One region of the Kitasatospora sp. NPDC088264 genome, then DNA from elsewhere that is predicted to be linked to it. Evidence: riboswitches for the same ligand, from Rfam matches in the RefSeq annotation. Region 1 holds a riboswitch; each other region holds the start of a gene.

Region 1 (7,032 bases):
ATCGACCACGGCGCGAGCCTGATCTTCCACCACCACTGGGCGGGCGCCGCCGCCTGGGTGCGCCGCCCGTACGACGCCTCCGACCACGCGCTGCTGCGGGCCCGGCCGGACCTGACGGCCGCCGACAAGGCGCTCGCACCGCTCGCGGAGGCCGCGATCGAGGGCGCGGTGGCGAGGATCCCGGAGGTCTGGCTGCTGGACGAGCCCGGCTTCGACTCGCCCGAGGCGGTGCGCGCCGCGTACCGCGCCCAGCTGACCGGCCGACTGGCCGGTCCGCGCGACTGGCTGCCGGAGGTGCCCGCATGACCGAGCCGAGGACGCCCGCGCTGCCGGCCGCCGTCGAGCTGCACGACTACGAGTACGCCGTGATCCGCGCGGTGCCGCGGGTGGAACGCGGCGAGTGCGTCAACGTCGGGGTGCTGCTGTACTGCCGCCAGAACGGGTACCTGGCCGCGCGCACGCACCTGGACCAGGCCCGGCTGCTGGCGCTCGACCCGGTGGCGGACGTGAACGGGGTGCGGCGGGCGCTGCACGGGATCGAGGCGGTCTGCGCCGGGGGGCCGGAGGCCGGCCCGGCGGCGGGGGACAGTCCGGGGCAGCGGTTCCGCTGGCTGACCGCTCCGCGCAGCGCGATCGTCCAGCCGGGGCCGGTGCACACCGGGCTGACCGCGGACCCGGACCCGGAGCTGCGGCACCTGTTCGATCAGCTGGTGCTCTAAGCTCTGTCGACCGGCCGGAGGCTTCGTCGACCGGCCGATGCCGCAGTTCCGGTCAAGCCGTCGACGGTTGCCGTGGTCAAAGCTTGAGTTGCTGAAGCACTTGGCCGTACGCTGACCCCATGGGTTCGACAGCGACGACGACCGTACCGACCAACGCCGAGTTGATGGAAGCGTTGGCCGCCGTCGGCGCCGCGTATTTCCAGGACTTCGCGGCGGCCGCGGCCCGGCACGGGCTCTCCTCCTCGCAGGCCAAGGCGCTCGGCGCGGTGCAGGAGCCGGTGCCGATGCGGGCGCTGGCCGGACGGCTGGGCTGCGACGCGTCCAACGTCACCGGGATCGTGGACCGGCTGGAGTCGCTGCGCCTGGCCCACCGGGAGGCCGCCGCCGGCGACCGCCGGGTGAAGATCGTCGTGATCACGGACGAGGGCCGGGAGATCCTGAACCGCATCCGCGGCGAGATGGCCCGCACCCACCAGGCGTTCGAGGCGATGACCGACGAGCAGCGGATCGCGCTGCACTCGATCTGCGCGCAGGTCCTGCCGGTGCTGGCCGGCCGGTCCGGCGCCGCCCAGTAGGCCGCCCGGCAGCGGGCCGCCCCGCGCCCGGCGGGAATCGTCGGGCGGGCCCGGTCGGAGCCGTCCGCTCCGGCCCGGGCCGGAGCCGCCCGATGCGCCGACGTTCCGGCTGACCTCGGCTGTTAGGCTTGCGAAGCGTGAGCGCGAAGCCCCAGATCCCCAATGTCCTGGCCTCCCGGTACGCCTCGGCGACCCTGGCCCAGCTGTGGTCCCCCGAGCACAAGGTGGTCCTTGAGCGCCACCTGTGGCTCGCCGTCCTGAAGGCCCAGCAGGACCTCGGTGTCGAGGTACCGGCGAACGCCGTCGCCGACTACGAGCGGGTGATCGACCAGGTCGACCTCGGCTCGATCGCCGCCCGTGAGCGGGTCACCCGCCACGACGTGAAGGCCCGGATCGAGGAGTTCAGCGAACTCGCCGGCCACGAGCAGATCCACAAGGGCATGACCTCCCGGGATCTGACCGAGAACGTCGAGCAGCTGCAGATCCGCCAGTCGCTGGAGCACGTGCGCGACCGCACGGTGGCCGTGCTGGTCCGGCTGGCCCGCCTGGCCGCCCAGCACTCCGAGCTGGTCATGGCCGGCCGCTCGCACAACGTGGCCGCGCAGGCCACCACCCTGGGCAAGCGCTTCGCGTCGATCACCGACGAGCTGCTGGTCGCCTTCCGTCGCCTGGAGGAGCTGATCGCCCGCTACCCGCTGCGCGGGATCAAGGGCCCGGTCGGCACCGCCCAGGACATGCTGGACCTGCTCGGTGGCGACACCGACAAGCTCGCCGAGCTGGAGCGCCGGGTCGCCGGGCACCTCGGCTTCGAGAACGTGCTGATCAGCGTCGGCCAGGTCTACCCGCGCTCGCTGGACTTCGAGGTGCTCACCGCCCTCGTCCAGCTGGCCGCCGCGCCGTCCAGTCTGGCCAAGACCATCCGTCTGATGGCCGGCCACGAGCTGGTCACGGAGGGCTTCAAGGAGGGCCAGGTCGGCTCCTCGGCGATGCCGCACAAGATGAACACCCGCTCCTGCGAGCGCGTCAACGGCCTGGCCGTCATCCTGCGCGGCTACGCCTCGATGACCGGCGAGCTGGCCGGCGACCAGTGGAACGAGGGTGACGTCTCCTGCTCAGTGGTGCGCCGGGTCGCGCTGCCGGACGCCTTCTTCGCCTTCGACGGCCTGCTGGAGACCTTCCTGACCGTCCTCGACGAGTTCGGCGCCTTCCCCGCCGTGATCGAGGCCGAGCTGGACCGCTACCTGCCGTTCCTCGCCACCACCAAGGTGCTGATGGGCGCGGTGCGCGCGGGCGTCGGCCGGGAGACCGGGCACGAGGTCATCAAGGAGCACGCCGTCGCCTCCGCGCTGGCGATGCGTGCGGGCGCCCGCGAGAACGAGCTGCTGGACCGGCTGGCCGCCGACGAGCGGATCCCGCTGGACCGGGCCGGGCTGGACGCGCTGCTGGCCGACCGGCTCTCCTTCACCGGTGCGGCCGGTGCCCAGGTCGCCGAGGTGGTCCGCCAGGTGGAGGCCGTCGCCGCCGCCTACCCGGAGGCCGCCAAGTACGCGCCCGGTGACATCCTCTGACGATTCGTCAGCTGGCTGAGGGCCCTGCCGCCGATCCGGTGGCGGGGCCCTCGTCCGTGTGGACGTGGCCCGGGTCGAGCGGCGGGGTGGTGCCGCAGGCCCACTCGCAGTCCGGCTCGGCCACCGGGCGGTCCACCGGCGCGAGCACGTTGCCGCGGACGGTGGCGAAGGCCGTCAGCCCGCCGGTGACCAGCAGCCCGGCGCAGATCAGCATCGCGGTGCGGAAGGCCGAGTCCACCGCGGACGGCACCCGGTAGGCGTCGCCGCTCAGCCCGGCGAGCGAGGGCAGCGCGGCGACCGCGAGCAGCCCGGCCGCGCGGGCGGCGGCGTTGTTGACGCCGCTGGCGATGCCCGCGTGCCGGACCTCGACGGCGGCCAGCACCGTCGCCGTCAGCGGCGCGACCAACAGGGTCATCCCGCAGCCCAGCACCGTGACGGCGGGCAGCACGTCCGCCCAGTAGGAGGAGCCGGGGCCGGTGCGCAGCATCAGCAGCACCCCGGCGGCGCACAGCAGCGGACCGACGGTGAGCGGGATCCGGGGGCCGATCCGCTTGCCCAGCCGCCCGGCGCGCGCCGACAGGGTCAGCATCAGCACGGTGATCGGGACCAGGGCGAGGCCGGAGACCAGCGGGGAGAAGCCGGAGACGATCTGCAACTGCACCACCAGCAGGAAGAACACCCCGCTGAACGCCGCGTAGACGCAGAGGGTGACCAGGTTGACGGCGGTGAACAGCCGGGAGGAGAAGAGGCCGAGCGGCAGCATCGGCTCGGCGGCGCGGCGCTCGACCGCGATGAAGGCAGCGCCGAGCAGCAGGCCGATCGCGCCGGTGAGCCAGACCGCGGGGGACAGGCCCTCCCCGGCGGCGGTCAGCGCGTAGGTGATCGCGCCGAGGGCGAGCGCGGCGAGCAGCGCGCCGGGGACGTCGAAGCGGCCGACGGCGCTCTCGTTCCGGCTCTCGGGGACGAACCGGGAGGTGACCGCGACCACGGCGGCCGCGAGCGGAAGGTTCAGCAGGAAGATCCACCGCCAGCCGGGGCCGTCCACCAGCCAGCCGCCGAGGAAGGGGCCGACCGCGGCCGACACCCCGCCGAGGCCCGACCACAGGCCGACCGCCGCCGAGCGGTCGTCCGGGTGGAAGACGGCTTGCAGCATGGCGAGCGAACCGGGGGTGAGCAGCGCCCCGCCGATGCCCTGGACGGCGCGGGCGGCGATCAGCACGTGGATGGTGGGGGCGGCGGCGCAGGCCGCGGAGGCGGCGGCGAACCAGAGCACGCCGATCAGGAAGACCCGGCGCCGGCCGTACCGGTCGCCGAGCGCGCCGCCGAGCAGGATCAGTCCGGCCAGGGTGAGCAGATAGGCGTTGAGCGTCCACTGCAGGGACGCGAGGGAGGCGCCGAGATCGGTGCCGATGCGGGGCAGCGCGACGTTCACCACGGTGCCGTCGAGCATCGCCATGCTGGAGCCGAGCACCGTCGCGAGGAGGACCCAGCGTCCCCGCGAGGTGCCCAGGCGCAGTGTTCCTGCTTCGGAGGTGGCCACGGGCCGATCCTGCGCCCGTGGGGCGTACGTGACAAGGGTCACCGGGGGGTGTGTCGGTGGGTGCGCGGTGCGTGAGCGGGCGGGTGCGCAGCGGTGGCGGAATCGGCGCAGCGTCGTGGATCAGTGGCGCCGGGTGAATGGATTGTGCACGTACGGTGCAGCCGATCATTCGGAGGGTCACCGCAGCTCGGGGGGTTGTTGCCGGTTCAAGTGATCGACATTGCTTCACCCGAACGGATGGGTTTTAGTTCAGCGACCGCCCGGCCAGTCCGGACGGATCCACCGGGTGGAACGCCGAATCCTGCCGCTGCCCGGTGGCTCGCACCGAACTCTGTACGGCAGGAGCGGGGGACCCACAGGTAAGTCGCCGGACCGGAAACGGCACGCTTTCGCGTACCCGGATCCAGGGCCGGCTAGGGGTGAAGCCGCATGTGCGGCCGGGCAACTCCAGCCCGAACCCGACAGCTCACCTCGCAGGCGTCGGAGAGGAAAATTCCATGCCTGCACAGGCTCGTCGTATCGCCCTGCCCCGCGCCGCCCGCATCGGGATCGCCACCGCCGTCACCGGTGTCTCCTTCGCCCTGCCGCTCGTCACCGCGATGAGCGCCCAGGCCCACCCCGCGCCGGCCGCCGCGGTCACCGCCGCCCCGGCCGCCGCTCCCGCCGACCAGGCCCAGGCCTCGTCGCAGGAGAGCTACCGCGTCGTCAGCGGCGACACCCTGTCCCGGATCGCCGACGCCCAGCACGTCGACGGCGGCTGGCAGGCGCTGTACGACCACAACCGTGAGGTCGTCGGCGGCAACCCGGACCTGATCTTCCCCGGTCAGCGGCTCGTGATCGCGGGCCAGGCCGCCCCGGCCAAGCCCGCTGCCCCGGCGAAGCCCGCCCAGCCGTCCGCCCAGGACGCCGCGCCGGCCACCACCGCCGCCAAGCCGCAGGCCCAGCCGGAGGTCCGGACCGAGGCGGCCAAGCCGTCCGCCCAGCTCCAGACCCAGCTGCAGACCGCCGCGCCGTCCGCCGTGGTCACCGCCGTGCCGGTCGCCGCCGCTTCGGCCTTCGTCGCCCCGCTGGCCGGCCCGAAGCTGGGCACCGCGTACGGCGTGGCAGGCTCGATGTGGGCCTCCGGCCACCACACCGGCCAGGACTTCGTCGCCTCCACCGGCACCCCGCTGCGCGCCGTCGGCAACGGTGTCGTGGTGAAGGCCGGCAACGGCGGCGCCTACGGCAACGAGGTCGAGATCAAGCTCGCCGACGGCCACTTCGCCGAGTACGCGCACCTCTCCTCGATCGGGGTGAAGATCGGTCAGGCCGTCAAGGCCGGACAGCAGATCGGCCTCTCCGGCGCGACCGGCAACGTGACCGGCCCGCACCTGCACTTCGAGATCCGCAACGGCTCGGAGTACGGCTCGGACATCAACCCGGTCGCCTACCTGCGGGCCCACGGCGTCGCGCTCTGACCCGTACCGGATGTACCGGATGTGCCGGATCTGCCGGATGTACCGGATGAGGAACCACCGCTGCTACGGGGCGAATCGACCGCCCGGGATGGTCATGTCGGGTGACCGCTCGACCGGGTGATCGCCGCAGCAGTGGACATGGGCGCGGGACACGCCCAGGCCGGCCCGGCTCGCGAGACTTCTCTCGCGAGCCGGGTCGGCCGCTGTCGTTTCCGGGCCTTGGTGGGTGTGTCCGGGGAGAGTTGACGATACGTCAGTGTGCTTCGGCGGGCCGGTTCAGAGCCGGTGGGCGGGCAGCCCGTGCTGGGCGGCGGTCAGCAGCTCGTGCATCCGCTGCCCGAAGTCCTCGGTGTCGGCGGCCGGTTCGGGGAAGACCAGGCGGACGTCGCGGTGGCCGTGCGGGTGGTCCAGGCGCAGGACCAGGCCGTGGCGGTCCAGGGCGAGCGGGCGGACCTCCGGGTGCTGGGCGAGCAGGTCCGGGTCGAGCAGCCGGGTGAGGACGGCGAGGGCGTCGGCGTGGTCGTCGGCGAGGTGGGTGAGCATGGCGGCCTCGTAACGGGCCAGCGGGTCGGGCGTGGCGAGGGCGAGGTCGCCAGCGGTGAGCGCGCCGGTGCCGTAGGGGGTGGCGAGGACGGCGTGGGCGACGTCCACGCGCAGGTGGACGCTGAGGCCGTCGTCGGCGAGGTGGGCCAGGTGCAGTCGGCCGGCCAGGGTGAGGCGGGCGCGGATCCGGTCGCGGACGGCGACGGGGGAGATGTCGGTGACGTCCAGGACGACGGCGAGTCCGTCGGTGGCGCGGGCGGCGGCGGTGGCGAGCGGGTCGCCCAGCGGGGCGCGCAGGCGCAGCCGGGAGCCGTGGACGGAGACCGGGGTGTCGAGGTCGTGGTGTTCGCCGCAGGCGCGGACGGTGAGCGAGGAGGTCGCGCTGAGCAGGCTCTGGACGCGCTCGGCGGTGGTGGGTTCGGGCACCTCGGCGTCGCCGGCGGGCAGGCTCATGACGGACCTCCAGTTAGTTAGGTGAGCCTAACCTAATCTCCGCTCGAGGGTGTGGCAAGTGGCGTGGCCGGGATTGCTGTCGTCGGGGATAGGTGGCGCTTGCAAGTACCTGCGGGTGTCTCGTATTGTCGACGCTGGTAGTTGCATGCGCAACGGTTCTCTCTGGAAAGCGGTCCC
Region 2 (7,032 bases), on a different contig from region 1:
CGGCACCTTCCCGTTCGACGACGTGACCTGGCAGTACCCGCCCGGCGCGGCCCTGGTGATCCTGCTGCCCGGCCTGCTGCCCTGGTCGTACCTGGTCTCCTTCTGGGTGATCTGCGGGATCGCCGACGTCGCCGCCACCGCCCTGCTGGTCCGCACCGGACTGCGCCGGGGCCGGGCACTGACCGGCGCCTGGATGTGGGTGGTGGCCGTGCCGCTGCTCGGCCCGATGGTCTACAACCGGCTGGACATCATCGTCACCGCGATCGCCCTGGCCGGCCTGCTGGCGCTGATCCGCCGCCCGGCGATCGGCGGGATGCTGCTCGGCCTGGGCGGGATCATCAAGATCTGGCCGCTGCTCGCCCTGATCGGCACCCCCTCCGGCCGCCGCACCCGCCGCGCCTGGACGCTGGCCGCGGCCACCGCCGTCTCGGTGGGCTTCCTGCTCGCGGCCGGGATGAACGGCGCCTTCGGCTTCCTCGCCTTCCAGAAGGAGCGCGGCATCGAGGTGGAGTCGCTCGGCGCGCTGCCGCTGCACTTCGCCCGGCTCGCGGACGCCTGGGACGGCAGGGTCACCATGAACTACGGCTCCCCGGAGATGCTCGGGCCGTGGGTCCCCGTGATCAGCAAGGTGATGATGGCCGGCACCGTGCTGGGCTTCGCCTGGCTGCTGCTCTGGCGCTTCACCGCCAAGCGCCGCAACGCGGCCACCATGTACGACGCGGCGCTCAGCGCGCTGCTCATCTTCACCGTCACCAGCCGGGTGATCAGCCCGCAGTACCTGGTCTGGCTGATCGGCGTCGCCGCCGTCTGCCTGACCGTGCGCAACAGCAGCCAGCGGCCGGTGGCCCTGCTGATCCTGCTCGCCTGCCCGCTGACGCTGGCCGAGTTCCCGCTGATGTTCAGCCGGATCCTCGCCAGCGAACCCTGGGGCGTCACCGTGCTCAGCCTGCGCAACCTGCTGCTGCTGGCCGCCACCGTGCTCTCCTGCGTCCGGCTCTGGCGCGCCACCCGCGGCCCGGCACAGCTCCCGGCGACGGTGGTGCTGGCCAAGCCCGAGCCGGTGCCCGCCGGCGCCTACCCGGTGCGCCCCGGCATCGCCTACGAGCAGGACCTGCTGGACGGCATCGACCGGCCCAGCACCCCGGCCAGGCAGCGGCCCGGCACCCCGGCCAGGCAGCGGCGCTGAACGCCGCGCGCGCCGTCAGGCTCTGTCCGGCCGATCCTGCCGGGCCCGCGACGCCGGACAGGACCTAATCGCGCAGCGCGGCCACCTCGTCCAGCCAGAGCCGGGTGAACTCGGCCAGGCCGACGCCCGGTCCGGCCCGGAGCAGCCGGTCCAGCCGGTGGTCCCGGTCCGCCCCCTCCCCGTCGGCCGCGCCGACCGCCCGGTAGAACGCCACGAGCCGCTCGGGCCCGTAGCGCCGGGCGAGCAGCTCGCAGGCGAGCCAGGCCTGCTCGTACGCCTGGGCGATGCCGTCGGCCCCCGCGGTGAAGTCCCGGTCGGCGGGCAGCGCGGTGGGCAGCCGGCCGGCGGCGACGTCCCGGGCCAGCTCGGGGGCGATCTGCTGCGGGCGCCGGCCGGAGCCCCGGTAGGCGGTCCAGTCGGCGACGCCCTCGGAGAGCCAGAGCGGTGTCCAGGCCCGGGTGTCGGCCCTGGTCGCGACGTGGGTGGCCTCGTGGGTGACGACCACCTGCCGGCCGAAGTCGCTGAGCCGCCCGAACGTGCCGGGGTTGACCAGCACCCGGTCGGCGGGGGTGTGCCAGGGCGCGCCGGGGGCGGCCGAGGTGACCGCCGCCATGCCCGCCCAGCCCGCCGGGTCGACCTCCAGCAGCCGGGCGAACTGCTCGGCGGTGGCGGGTACTTCGAGCAGCAGGCGGCCCGCCCAGCCGGTGCCCCAGACCTCGCTCACGGCGGGTGCGGCCCGGTCGGCCACCGCGACCAGACCGGCCGGGTCGGGCCCGTCGGCCAGTCCGAGCACCAGGCAGTGCGCGCCCGCCGCGGACCGGGCGGAGCCGAGGTCCCAGAGCGCCGGGGGCCCGCTCGCGCTCTCCTCCCGGTCGACCCGCCAGCCGCCGCCGGCCAGGACCAGGTCGATCCGGCGCGGGTACACCACCGGGTAGTCGTCGTACCCGGTGATCCGGACCGCCAGGTCGGCGGCGGCCGTGAGCCGCTCCGGTCCGGCGTCCGCGCCGAGCACCAGGTTGCGGTAGCCGGCCTCGATCGCCGCCGGTCCGGACCAGGAGGGCAACGCCCGGGCCCGCGCGTCCAGCAGCGCGGCCACCTCGGCCCGCCGGTCCGACGCCCACCGGTCCGACGCCCGCCCGGCCGCGGAGGGGGCCGCCGGGGCCGCCGGCGGCAGCGACAGCTGGGCCAGCCCGCCGGCCGCGAGCAGCAGCGCACCGCGCCGGGACAGCGTCCGGCGGGCGCCGTCTATCGGGTGGGGGGCATCGTCTATCGGGTGGGGGGCGTCGGGGTCGGACGGTGCCGGGCTCAGAGCCGGACCACCCCCGCGACCGGCATCGCGTTGACGCTCTCGTAGCGGACCTTGGCGCCCGGGTAGGGGGCGTGCACGATCACCCCGCCGCCGGCGTACATCCCGACGTGGTGCATGTCCCGGTAGAAGATCACCAGGTCTCCCGGCCGCGCTTCGGAGAGGCTGACCCGCTGCCCGGCGTACGCCTGGGCCTGCGAGGTGCGCGGCAGGGTCACTCCGGCCTGCCGCCAGCTGTAGTACATCAGACCGGAGCAGTCGAAGGCGCGGGGCCCGGTGGATCCGTAGAGGTAGGGCGAGCCGATCATCCGCACCGCGGCCGCCAGCGCGGCCGCCCCGCGCTCGGAGGCGGGCGGGGCCGTGCCGAGGTCCAGCCGGTCGGTGCCCCGGGTGGCGCGCTGCTCGGCCTCCCGGGCGTCCTGGGCGGCCATCCGGGCCCGCTCGGCGACGCCCAGGCTGTTGAGGAGCCGCTGGGCCTCGGTGAGCCGCTGCTGGATCTGCTGCTTGCTGTCGGCGAGCGAGCGGCGGGCCTGGTCGAGTTCGGCGAGCTTGCCGGCGGTCTCGGTGCGGCGCTGGTCGAGCCGGCGCTGGCGGGTGGCCAGTTCGTGCAGGGTCTCCTGCTGCCGCTCGGCGGCCTGGTCGAGGGTGCGGGCCCGGGACAGGTAGCCCTCCGGGTCGGTGGAGAGCATCAGCTGGACGGTCTGGGCCATGCCGCCGCCGCGGTACTCGGCGCCGGCCACGGTGGCGAGGTCGCCGCGCAACTGGTTGAGCTGGTCCTGGGCGACGGCGATCTCGCCCTGGAGGACGGTCGTCTCGCCCTGGAGCCGCTGCTGCGCCTCCTGGGCGGCGTTGTACTTCTCGGACGCCTGCTCGGCCTCGCCGTAGAGCTGCTCCACCTGCGCCTTGACGTCCTTGCGGGTGGGCGTGTCCGGCGCGGCGGGGGCGGCCTGGGCGCTGCCGCCCGTCGTCACACCCAGGGCGGTGGCGGCGGCCGCGGTCAGCACCAGCGCACGGGCGAGCAGTTGGGAACGACGGTGCACGGGCATGGCGGCAGCGGCTCCGATCCGGCGGTGGGCCCCGCCGCCGCCCCAACGCGGGCGGCCCTGGAAGCGGAGTCCGGTGGCAGACGTTAGCGAGTCCGGGCAACCGAGTCCAAACCCCTGCCAACCCGAATATTTGACCCGCAATCGGACATCAGTCCGATGCGCCGGAAAAGCCGCAGGCCCGGCCTTCCGTGGTGGAAGGCCGGGCCTGGGAGGGCCTGAGCGGGGATCAGACCCGCACGATGGAGGTCAGCGGCATGTTGCCGACGGCCTCGTAGCGGACCGACGCGCCCGGCTTGGGCGCGTGCAGCACCTGGCCGTTGCCCGCGTAGATGCCGACGTGGTGGGCGTCCCCGTAGAAGATCAGCAGGTCGCCGGGCTGGGCCTGGGAAAGGTCGGTGCCGATCCGGGTACCGGCGTGGGCCTGCTCCTGCGAGGTGCGCGGCAGCGAGACGTCGACCTGGTTGAACGCCCAGACCATCAGGCCCGAGCAGTCGAAGGAGCCGGGGCCGGAGGCGCCGTAGACGTACGGGCTGCCGATCTTGGAGGCGGCGATGGACAGCGCCGCGGCGCCGCGCGAGCTGCCGGCGCTCGGCTTGGTGACCGGCGCGGCGGGGGCCTGCGACGCGCTCAGGTCGGTGCGGCTGTTGTCGCGGGAGGAGCGGTCGGCGGCCTGCTGGGCCGCCGCCTGCTGCTGGGCGGCCTTCGCGGCGGCGTCGGCCTTCGCCTTGGCCTCGGCGGCGGCCTTCTCCTCGGCCGCGCGGATCGCCTGGCGCTCCTGCTCGGACAGGGTGTTGAAGAGGTCCTGCGCGGCCTTGAGCTTGCCCTGGACCTCGTCCTTGGCGCTCTTCAGCTGCTGGGTGGTGGTCTCCATCTCGGCGAGCTTGCCCTGGGCCTCGGAGCGCACCTGGTCGAGCTTGCGCTGCTCGTCCTGGAGCTGCTTGAGCTGGCCCTTCTGGGTGCCGCCGGCCTGGTTCAGCGTGTCGGCCTGGCTCAGGAAGGTGTCCGGGCTGGCGGAGAACATCAGCTGGACGGTCTGGGATATGCCGCCGTTGCGGTACTGCTCGCCGGCGATCTCGGCCAGGCCGCCCTGGAGGTCGGTCACCTGCCCCTGCTGCCGCGCCACCTGGTCCTGCAGGTCGGTGACCTGCTTCTGCAGCTGCTGCTGCTTCTCCTGGGCGGCGTTGAGCTTCTCGGTCGCGACCTCGGCCTGCTCGTTGAGCTGGTCGACCTGCTCCTTGACCTGGTCCTTGGTCGGCTGCGGGTCGGCGTGGGCGCCGGACTGCGCGGACAGCGCGACGGCCGCCGCGGCGAAGCCGGTCAGGATCGAGACCCGGGTGCGACTGGCGGGCTTGGGACGACGATGGGACGCCACGAAGGCGGACTCCTTCTTCCTACGCCGTCTACCGGGTGAGCTGACGGGTTCGGGCCGGAAGCGTGCCCTACGACGCCTCACGGCCGTTCCACCGGCCGACCTGGCGCCGATTCACCCCGGAGGAACGTGGTTCCCCGGCTCCGTTCGACAGCACCCCCGACTGCTGGGCTCCCCGTCGGGCAGGCACTGGGCCCGCCCCGCTGCGTCACGAACTCGACGGAAACCACCGCCGTCACCCTGGCTGGGCGATCGGGAGTGCGGTGGTTCGGGGCACGACCCTAGTAACTGAACCGTGATCCGTTCAAATCCTTGTCAGAAAAAAGACGGAAGAAGACCAAAGTTCTTTTGTGAATATGACACATAGTGATCACCGCCGTACGCAAAGCTGATCACTCTTCACCGGGGACTCGCGCTGCGGACAAAACCCGAACGCCACCCCCGGTCGGAGGGTGGCGTGGATCACAGGCCCGGACGGGGCCCTTCGGGCGTGTCGGGCCGTCAGACCCGGCGGATCGTGTTGATCGGCATCGCGTCGACCTTCATCACCTTCACCACGTCGCCGGTGTGCGGCGCGTGCACCACCATGCCGTTGCCGATGTACATCCCGACGTGGTGCCGGTCGGCGCCGTAGATGACCAGGTCGCCCGGCTGGGCCTGGTCCAGCGAGACCTTGGTGCCGACGTTGCCCTGCTCCTGCGAGGTGCGCGGCAGCGAGACGCCGGCCTGGCCGTACGCCCAGACCATCAGGCCCGAGCAGTCGAAGGTGGTCGAGCCGGTGGCGCCCCACACGTACGGCGAGCCCTGCTTGCTCATCGCCTTGGCCACGGCCACGCCCGCGTAGCCGCCGGCCTGCGGGAGGCTGCCGAGGTCGGCACGGTCGCTGCCGCGCGAGGCGCGGTCGTCCTGCTGCTGCTGGGCCCGCAGCGCGGCGCGGTCGGAGGCGCTGAGCGAGTTCAGCAGGTCCTGCGCGGCCTTCAGCTTCTGGTTGACGTCCGTCTTGGCCTGGTTCAGGTCCTTGGTGGTGGAGTCGAGCGAGGCCAGGACGGCGGCGGCCTCGGACTTCTCCTGGTCCAGCCGGCGCTGCTGGTCCAGCAGTCCCTTGAGCGCCTCCGACTCGCTGGCGCTGGCCTGCTGGGCGCTGGACGCCTTCTCCAGGTAGCCCGACGGGTCCGAGGAGAGCATCAGCTGGACGGACGGGTCGATGCCGCCGGTGCGGTACTGCTCGCCCGCCACGCCGGCCAGGCCGGTCTGGAGCTGGGTCATCTCGTCCTGGCTGCGGGCCACCTTGTCCTGCAGCTGGTCGGACTGCTTGCGGAGCTGGTCGGCCCGCTCCTTGGCGCCGTTGTACTTCTCCGCCGCCTGCTCCTGGTCCTGCTGGAGCTGGTCGATCTGCGCCTTGACGTCGGTCTTGCTCGGCTGGGGCGCGGCGTGCGCGGCGACCTGCGCGGAGAGGGCGACCGCGGTCGCCGCGGCAGCGGTGAGCACGGAGACCCGGGCGCGGCTCGGCTGCTTGGGACGGCGGTGGGAGGCCAAGGGAATTGCTCCTTCTTCCATCGGCCTCACCCGATCAGGTGAGAATCCGGAAAATAGGTTTGACGCCACACCCTAGGGAAGATCCACGGGTTTTGCCACTCCCCCGAAGGCGTGAACTCCACTTCCCCCGCAGGCTTCACTGGATGTGCACACCGCCGCAAACCGGGCGCTGACCAGGCCTCATCCCACCGCGGCAGCCGTCAGGGCCGCGCCAGCCGGTTCAGCAGCAGAACGGAAGCCACGGGGCGCGCGCCGGCCTTCCGCACGCCCTCCGCGACCTCCCGGTCGGTGGACACCACCACCACCGGACGACCCTGCGGCTCGGCCCGCACCAGACGGCGGATCAGCTCGTCCGCGGTCTCGCCGGTCCGGCTGAACCGCACCCGCACCCCGCGCGGTGGCGCCATGATCACCGGAACGTCCAGGTCCTGCCCGTCGAACACGCAGGTGACCTCCGCCTGCGTGCGCTGGGCCAGCATCGCCAGCCCGCCCAGCAGCCGGATCCGCTGCTGCTCCAGCGGCAGCGTCGGATAGCCCGTCTTGGTCACGTTGTAGCCGTCCACCACCAGGTGCACCTGCGGGATCGCCA
Region 3 (7,032 bases), on a different contig from region 1:
CCCCCAGGCCCGCTGCCTGCCCGCCGCACGGGAAGTCGGCGGGTCCGACTTCTCGCGCACGCCTCACCCGGTGCGCCGGCCGTTCCGTCGTCGTGGGAGACCGGGTGGGTCGTGCCGCGGCCGGTGCGGTGGCCGGCGTCTCAGGGGGTGGGCCAGGTGCGGAGCCCGGTGGTGAGGAGGGTGATGAGGCGGCTCTGGGTGGTGGCCAGGTCTTCGGCGAGCTGGAAGCCGCCGCCGATGGAGAGGGAGGCGAAGCCGTGGGCGACGGAGCGGACGGTGCGGGCGGCGTGGATCGCCTCCGCGCCGTCGAGGCCGTACTCCCGCAGGACGGCGATGATCACCCCGACGAGCCGTCCGGCCGCGCGGGTGAGGTCGTCGTCCGGCTGCGGGGCTTGCGGGAGGGCGTTGTAGCGGTGCGGGTACTCGGTGGCGTACGCGTGGTAGGCGCGCAGGACGGTGTCGACGGCGTCGTCGCCGCTGCGGCCGACGGCGGCCTCGGCGAGCCGGTCGGCGAGTTCCTCGGTGACCCGGACGGCGATGAGCCGCCGCAGTTCGGCGAGGCCGCCGCTGACGTGCTTGTACAGCGACGGGGTGGCGACCCCGGCCCGGGCGGCGACGGCGGCCAGGGTGAGGGCGTCGGCGCCCTGCTCGTCGATGAGGGCGATGGCGTGGTCGACGACCTGCTCGGGGGTGAGTCCTACTCGGGGCATGGTGTGGGCTCTCCGTCGGTGGAAGGCGTACGTGGCGTGGCGTGGCGGGGCTGACGTGGGCGGGCGGGGCTCAGGCGAGTTCGGCGAGGAAGGGCAGCAGGGCGTCGGCGGTGGCCTGCGGGTTGTCGGCCATCGGGTAGTGCCCGGATCCGTCGATCATGACCTTCCGCGCGTTGAGCGCGATGGCCTGCCGGTCGGCGACGGCTTCCGGCTCGGGGAAGTCGGGGTCCTTGCTGCCCATGATGACGAGCGAGGGGCAGCGCACGGCCGCGGTCCAGCCGACGGGCGCGGAGTCCCCGCTGACGTGTCCGCGGGTGGCGGTCTTGCGGCCGGGGGTGCGCATGGCGGCGACGAGTCCGGCCACGTACGGGTCGAAGTCGGCGGGCCTGGCGCCCGGGTAGGCCAGCTTGCGGTGGTAGAGGCCCCAGAAGGCGGGCGAGTGGACGGTCAGGAAGCCCATGACGCGGAGGGCGCCGCGCATGAGGGCGCCGGGCGGGGGGTTCTCGATGAAGGCGTCGATCAGGGCGATGCCGGCGACCCGCTCGGGGGCGTCGCCGGCGGCCTTGACGACCGTCGCGCCGGTGTAGGAGTTGCCGACCAGGACGGCGCGGTCGATGCCGAGGTGGTCGAGCAGGGCGAGGACGTCGGTGGCGATGGCGGCGGGGGAGTAGTCGTCCCAGATGATCGAGGATTCCCCGAAGCCGCGCAGGTCCATGGTGATGACCCGGCGGCCGGCGGCGGCCAGCAGCGGGCGGAGGTGCCGGTAGGCGGCGCGGGTGTCGAGCATTCCGGGGAGCAGCACGACGGGGGCGCCGTCGCCCTGTCGGGTGTCGTCGTAGGCGAGGCGGCCGCCGGTGACGTCGAGGTACTGGGTGGTGGGGGCGCTGGTGGCGTTCATGGTGGGCCTCCGGAGGGTTGCCGGTGCGGGGCTTCGGTGCTGCCGCCGATAGCCATAAAGCTAAGGCTAATAGCCTTAGCCGTCAAGCCCTCGCGCCCTGCGGAGCGGGGGAGGCCGGCGGGGGGTGCGCGGATGAAGGGTCGTTCGTTGACGTCCGATCACGTGAGGTGGCGTCAACGGTGCTCAAGGGGGTGCAGGGGTGTCCAAGGGGAACAAAACGCCCGTCGTGCCCCGGAGTGCCCCGCCCGTCTCCGGTCGTCCCGGGCGAACGGCTTGGAATCAGGGCCTCCTAGGATTAACGTTTGATAACGCAGCGCGGTCGTCAACGCCGTACCCAGACGGCACCGTGCGCCGTCGCCTAATCCCGCCGACCGGCCTCCGGGCAGGTCAGGGAGCCGGGGAACCACGTTCCTTGGGGTGAATCGGCGGGGCTCCGGCCCGGCCGTAGGAGACCTTCCTGCTCCGAACCCGTCAGCTAACCCGGTAGGCGCGAAGGAAGGAAAGGAGCGCGCCTCCGTGGCGTCGACGCACACTCCGGCACACCCGGCCGGCCTCGCAGCAGGTACCCGGCTCCTCGACCACCCCGGCCCGGACGGCCCCGAGTACGCGGGCCCGGAGGCCGAGACCAACCGGCACCGGATGCCGCGTCAGGTCCGTGGGGCCTCCCCGCTGCTCGGCGTCACCGCCGTCGCCGCCACCCTGGGCGCCACCGGCTTCGCCTCCGCCACCCCGGCCGCCGCCCCCGCCATCGAGACCCCGGACGAGACCCCGGTCGCCCTCTCCGCCGACCCCGGCCTCGCGCTCGCCGCCCGCATCCAGCTGCAGGCCGACAGCCAGCGCACCGCCGCCGAGGAGGACGCCCGCGTCCAGGCCGCGAAGGAGGCGGAGGCCAAGGCCGCCGCCAAGGAGGCCGAGGCCAAGCGGGCCGCCGAGGAAGCCGAGCGGGCCAAGGCCGCCGCCCTCACCCTGCCGGTGCGCGACTACCACCTCACCGCCCACTACGGCCAGAGCGCCCGCTACTGGGCCCACCTGCACACCGGCCTGGACTTCGCCGCCGACACCGGGACCCCCGTCTACGCGGTCGGCCAGGGCACCATCACCTCGGCCGGCTGGTCCGGCTCGTACGGCTACCGGATCGTCGAGACCCTGCCCGACGGCACCGAGATCTGGTACTGCCACCTCTCCTCGATCATCAAGGGCTCCGGCAAGGTCGGCTCCGGCCAGCAGATCGGCAAGGTCGGCGCCACCGGCAACGTCACCGGCGCGCACCTGCACGTGGAGGTCCGCCCCGGTGGCGGCGCCCCCGTCGACCCGGAGACCTGGTTCCAGCAGCGCGGCGTCAACCCCTGACGCACCCGCGAAGCCCCGGCCGCCGGAACCAGCAGCGCGGCCTCAACCCCTGACGCACCCGCGAAGCCCCGGCCGCCGGAACCAGAAGGCACCGCGGCCGGGGCTTCGCCGCGTCACTCCTGCGCCGGGTCTGCCGGCTCCGCCGGGTGCGCGTCGAACTCCTCCTGCGCCGGCCCCGCCAGCCCCTCCAGGCGGGCGTCGAACTCCTCCTGCGCCAGCCCGGCCAGGTACGCGTCGATCTCCTCCTGCCCCGGCTCCGGCGCGAGGTCCGGGAACTCCTCCACCAGCAGTCGTGGCAGCCCGGGCACCGTCCACTCCCCGTACAGGTCGAGCGCGGCTTCCACCGCCGCCTCCTCGAACGCTCCGAAGTCCCCGGCCAGTTCGTCCGGCATCGGCTGGCCCAGCGCGGTCAGCTCGGCCAGGTTGCGGTAGCTGCGCCGCATCAGGCCCTGCTCCAGCAGCCGGCGCGCGCCGTCGGTGGCCATGCCGACCGAGATCACCCGGGTCGGGCTCCAGCCCTGCTCGTCCACCTCGTCCAGCCAGCCGGTCTGCGCCAGTGCGGCGAACACGGCCAGCCGCTCCTCCTGCGCCAGCTCCCGGAAGCCGGTCAGCCACTCCCGCACCGCCTCCGGATCCGCGACGTCCGCCCCGTACGCGTGCAGCAGCAGCGCGTACAGCCGGGGCCAGGTCACCAGGTCGGCGCGGCGCAGCAGCCCGGCCGCGACCTCGCCCTGCCACTCGGCCTCGGCGTGCAGCCGCTCCTGGCGCTTGGCGTTGAGCCGCTTGGCGGCCCGCTGGTGGTCGGTCAGCAGCCGGACGGCGGCGCCGTACGCCAGCGGGTCCGCCTCCGGTTCGGGTTGGACGTACAGGTAGAGCCGCTCGTACAGCAGGTGCTCCACCGCGTTCGAGGTCAGTTCGGGCCAGCCGTCGTGCATCCTGCCCTCGCCCAGCTCCAGCAGGGCCAGCACCGCGCGCAGCGGCGCTTCGGCCACCGGGGCGCGGTCCTCTTCCGCCGCCCAGGCGAGCAGGTCGGAGGCCCTGGTGCGCGGGGCGAGCCGCAGGTCTTCGTCGTTCATAGCTCGAACGGTAACCGCTGGCCGGGGGTAGGGTCGGCTGCCATGGTCCCCGTACGACTCACCGGCCCCCGGCTGGCCATCCGCGAGTATCACCACACCGCCGGCGACGTGGACGCGCTGTACGGGCTGTTCAGCGACCCGGAGGTCACCCGCTACCTCCCCTTCGAGCCGCGCGACCGTGAAACCTGCGCCGACCAGATCGAGCTCTACCTGGAGGAGGCGATGGCGCCGGAACGGGACACCTACCGGCTGGCCGTCACCCGGCGCGACGACGCCGAGGACCCGGTGGACGCCGTGCCGATCGCCCACGCCTCCCTCACCCTCGGCAAGCACCGCTCCGCCCACCTCGGCTACGTGCTGGGCCGCGACGTCTGGGGCCGCGGCTACGCGGGCGAGATCGCCGGCCTGCTCTGCGAGCTCTCCTTCGAGGCCCTCGGCGTGCACCGGCTGGCGGCCCGGGTCGACGTGGACAACGGCGCCTCGGCCAAGGTGCTCCTCCGGCTCGGGTTCCAGTTGGAGGGGCGGGTCCGGCACGACCTCTACAAGGGTGGCGCCTGGTCCGACTCGTACCTGTACTCGCTGCTCGCCGACGAGTGGCGCGGCGCGACCGGCTGACGGCCCGGCGTGGACGTCCGGCGTGGACGTCCGACGCGGACGTCCACGCGGACCTGGGGGCAGGCCTGCCGGGTCAGGCCCGGGGGGTTAACCCCACCCCCGATCCGCCAGGCCTCCGGATCCTCCCCGGCCCGCCGTTCGACCAGACTGGTGCCATCAGCAGTCGAGAACGAGGGACCGGGGCCGGGACATGAGCATCAGCCGAAGCACGCAGGACCGCGAGTGGGACGTCCTCGGTGGTTACGGCGACGACCCGCGTCCCGCTCGGGCCCACCGGACCGAGGAGCCGCCGGCCGTCTGGCGGGCGCCGTTCTCCGGGCACTACTACCGCGAGATCGGCTACACGCTCACCGGCCTGCCGCTGTCGGTCATCGGCTTCTCCGTCTCGATCGTGCTGTTCTGCATGGGGATCGGCACCTTCGTCACCGTCCTCGGCCTGCCCGTCCTCGCCCTCCTGACCACCGTCGCCCGCGGCATGGGCCGGATGGAGCGGGCCCGGGTGCGCGGCATGCTGGCCCTGGACGTGCCCGCCCCGGCGCCGGTGCGCCAGACCCGCCCGGGCACCTGGGGGGCGATCACCGCGCGGCTGGCGGACCCGGCCGGGTGGAAGGCCGCGTTCTACCAGGTGGTGATGTTCCCGTGGGCGGTCCTCAGCTTCGTCCTGTCGCTGGTGTTCCTGCTGCTCGGCTGGGCGATGGCGCTGTACCCGCTCTACCACTGGGTCTTTCCGGCCTTCACCTCCTGGCGCGGGTACCGGATCTTCGACTTCTACGACAGCGACAACGTCCAGCACGTCTACTACATCGAGGGGGCCTGGCAGATCGCCGGCCTCTCGCTGGTCGGGGTGCTGCTCATCATCCTCACCGCCCAGCTGGTCCGCGGCCTGACCAACGTGAACCGGGCCGCCGCCCAGGGCCTGCTCGGCCGCTGAACCCCGCGGCCCTCCCCGCCTGCCCCGCCCGCCTCCCCGGCCCCGCCCACACCCGGACGTGCTCCGGATGCGGGTGGGGCCGGCCCGTGTTGGGATGGCCGGGTGGCCGCCGCACACACCCCCGCCGACCCGGGCGCCCTGGGCCGGGACATCCTGGTCACCTCCCGCCCGCTGGACGAGTACTGCGACCTGTTCGACCTCACCCGGGCCCAGCTCGCCGCGCTGCCGGGCCCGGTGCTGGACTGCCCGGGCGGTGCGGCCGGCCTGGCCGCCGAGGCGCGTCGGCTCGGCTGCCGGGTGATCGCCGCCGACCCGGCGTACGCGCTCCCCGCACCCGAGGTCGCGGCCCACGCGCTGGCGGCCCGGGCGTCGATGGCCACCGCGATGGCCGCCCGTCCGCACCTGTACCCGTCACCGCGCTCCTGCCGACCGGACCGCTACCTGCGCAGCTGGGACCGCGCCCGTCGCCTGTTCGCCGCCGACTCGGCCGCGCACCCGCAGCAGTACGTGGCCGCCGCGCTGCCCCGACTGCCGTTCGCGGACGGCGCCTTCGCGCTCACCCTGAGCGGCTACCTGCTCTTCGCCTACCCCGAACTGTTCGGCCCCGAAAGGCAGTTGGACGCCCTGGTGGAACTCGTCCGGGTGACCTCCCCGGACGGCGAGGTCCGCGTCCAGCCGCTGCACGACGGCCACGGCCTCCGCTGCGCCCACCTCGACCCGCTGCGGTACGCGCTCGGCGAGCGCCGCGTCGCCAGCGAGATCCGCCGCTTCCCCCGCGCCGCGGACGGCCGCACCCGCCGGGTCCTGGTCCTGCGGGCCGCCGACCGCCGCCGCCGGTCTGCTGCCGAAAAGTAATGGTCTCTCCTGGTCAGCGCCCCTATACTCGCCCGCATGAACGAGACGACCGTCAGGCGTGCCGGGGCGGCCGACGCCGACCGGCTCACCGAGCTGATACAGGCCTCCACCGCCTACCGCGGCCACTACTCGGCGATGATCGACGGCTACCAGGTCACCCCCGAGTACATCGCCCGGCACGAGGTGTTCCTGGCCTCGGACCCGACCACCGACCGGCTGCTCGGCTTCTACGGCCTGATCCGCGAACCGGCCGAACTGGACCTCATGTTCGTCGCCGACGAGGCCCAGGGGCTCGGCATCGGGCGGAAGCTGATCGCGGACATGCTGGAGCGCGCCCGGGCCGCCGGGATCGCCTCGGTCAAGGTGGTGTCCCACCCGCCCGCCGAGGGCTTCTACCTCCAGGTGGGCGCCGAGCGCACGGGCACCCGCCCGCCGCAGGTCAAGACGCCCTGGGAGCAGCCCGAACTGCGCTTCACCGTCAAGGAGTTCGGCAGCTAGCTGGGGTCGCCCGCCGACGGAGCCGACTGGACGGGCTGAGCTGGCTGAGCGGGCTGAGCGGGTGGGACCGGCTGTCCCGGCTGTCCCGGGTGGTCAGGC

The links. Region 1 has a riboswitch for cyclic di-AMP ahead of AB0O82_RS19785 (LysM peptidoglycan-binding domain-containing M23 family metallopeptidase). Riboswitches for the same ligand answer to the same signal wherever they lie in the genome.
Region 2: linked by a shared signal. The riboswitch ahead of AB0O82_RS12905 (NlpC/P60 family protein) and the one ahead of AB0O82_RS19785 (LysM peptidoglycan-binding domain-containing M23 family metallopeptidase) in region 1 are both predicted to bind cyclic di-AMP.
Region 3: linked by a shared signal. The riboswitch ahead of AB0O82_RS08030 (M23 family metallopeptidase) and the one ahead of AB0O82_RS19785 (LysM peptidoglycan-binding domain-containing M23 family metallopeptidase) in region 1 are both predicted to bind cyclic di-AMP.

The regions. Positions count from the first base shown of each region.
Region 1 covers NZ_JBFBIR010000023.1:75,575-82,606, reverse strand. Annotated here, with positions in the region: gene AB0O82_RS19810 (HipA family kinase) at 1-306, shown strand, start outside; gene AB0O82_RS19805 (DUF3037 domain-containing protein) at 303-719, shown strand; gene AB0O82_RS19800 (MarR family transcriptional regulator) at 839-1,294, shown strand; gene purB (adenylosuccinate lyase) at 1,432-2,862, shown strand; gene AB0O82_RS19790 (MFS transporter) at 2,870-4,402, opposite strand; cyclic di-AMP (ydaO/yuaA leader) riboswitch at 4,715-4,897, shown strand; gene AB0O82_RS19785 (LysM peptidoglycan-binding domain-containing M23 family metallopeptidase) at 4,900-5,859, shown strand; gene AB0O82_RS19780 (DUF2470 domain-containing protein) at 6,136-6,855, opposite strand.
Region 2 covers NZ_JBFBIR010000012.1:144,047-151,078, forward strand. Annotated here, with positions in the region: gene AB0O82_RS12890 (glycosyltransferase 87 family protein) at 1-1,186, shown strand, start outside; gene AB0O82_RS12895 (hypothetical protein) at 1,251-2,282, opposite strand; gene AB0O82_RS12900 (NlpC/P60 family protein) at 2,492-3,538, opposite strand; gene AB0O82_RS12905 (NlpC/P60 family protein) at 3,765-4,910, opposite strand; cyclic di-AMP (ydaO/yuaA leader) riboswitch at 4,921-5,070, opposite strand; gene AB0O82_RS12910 (NlpC/P60 family protein) at 5,409-6,443, opposite strand; gene AB0O82_RS12915 (NYN domain-containing protein) at 6,644-7,032, opposite strand, start outside.
Region 3 covers NZ_JBFBIR010000007.1:18,952-25,983, reverse strand. Annotated here, with positions in the region: gene AB0O82_RS08040 (TetR-like C-terminal domain-containing protein) at 141-710, opposite strand; gene AB0O82_RS08035 (alpha/beta hydrolase) at 781-1,608, opposite strand; cyclic di-AMP (ydaO/yuaA leader) riboswitch at 1,954-2,112, shown strand; gene AB0O82_RS08030 (M23 family metallopeptidase) at 2,125-2,958, shown strand; gene AB0O82_RS08025 (hypothetical protein) at 3,072-4,034, opposite strand; gene AB0O82_RS08020 (GNAT family protein) at 4,077-4,649, shown strand; gene AB0O82_RS08015 (sensor domain-containing protein) at 4,840-5,580, shown strand; gene AB0O82_RS08010 (hypothetical protein) at 5,683-6,435, shown strand; gene AB0O82_RS08005 (GNAT family N-acetyltransferase) at 6,472-6,933, shown strand; gene AB0O82_RS08000 (hypothetical protein) at 6,930-7,032, opposite strand, start outside.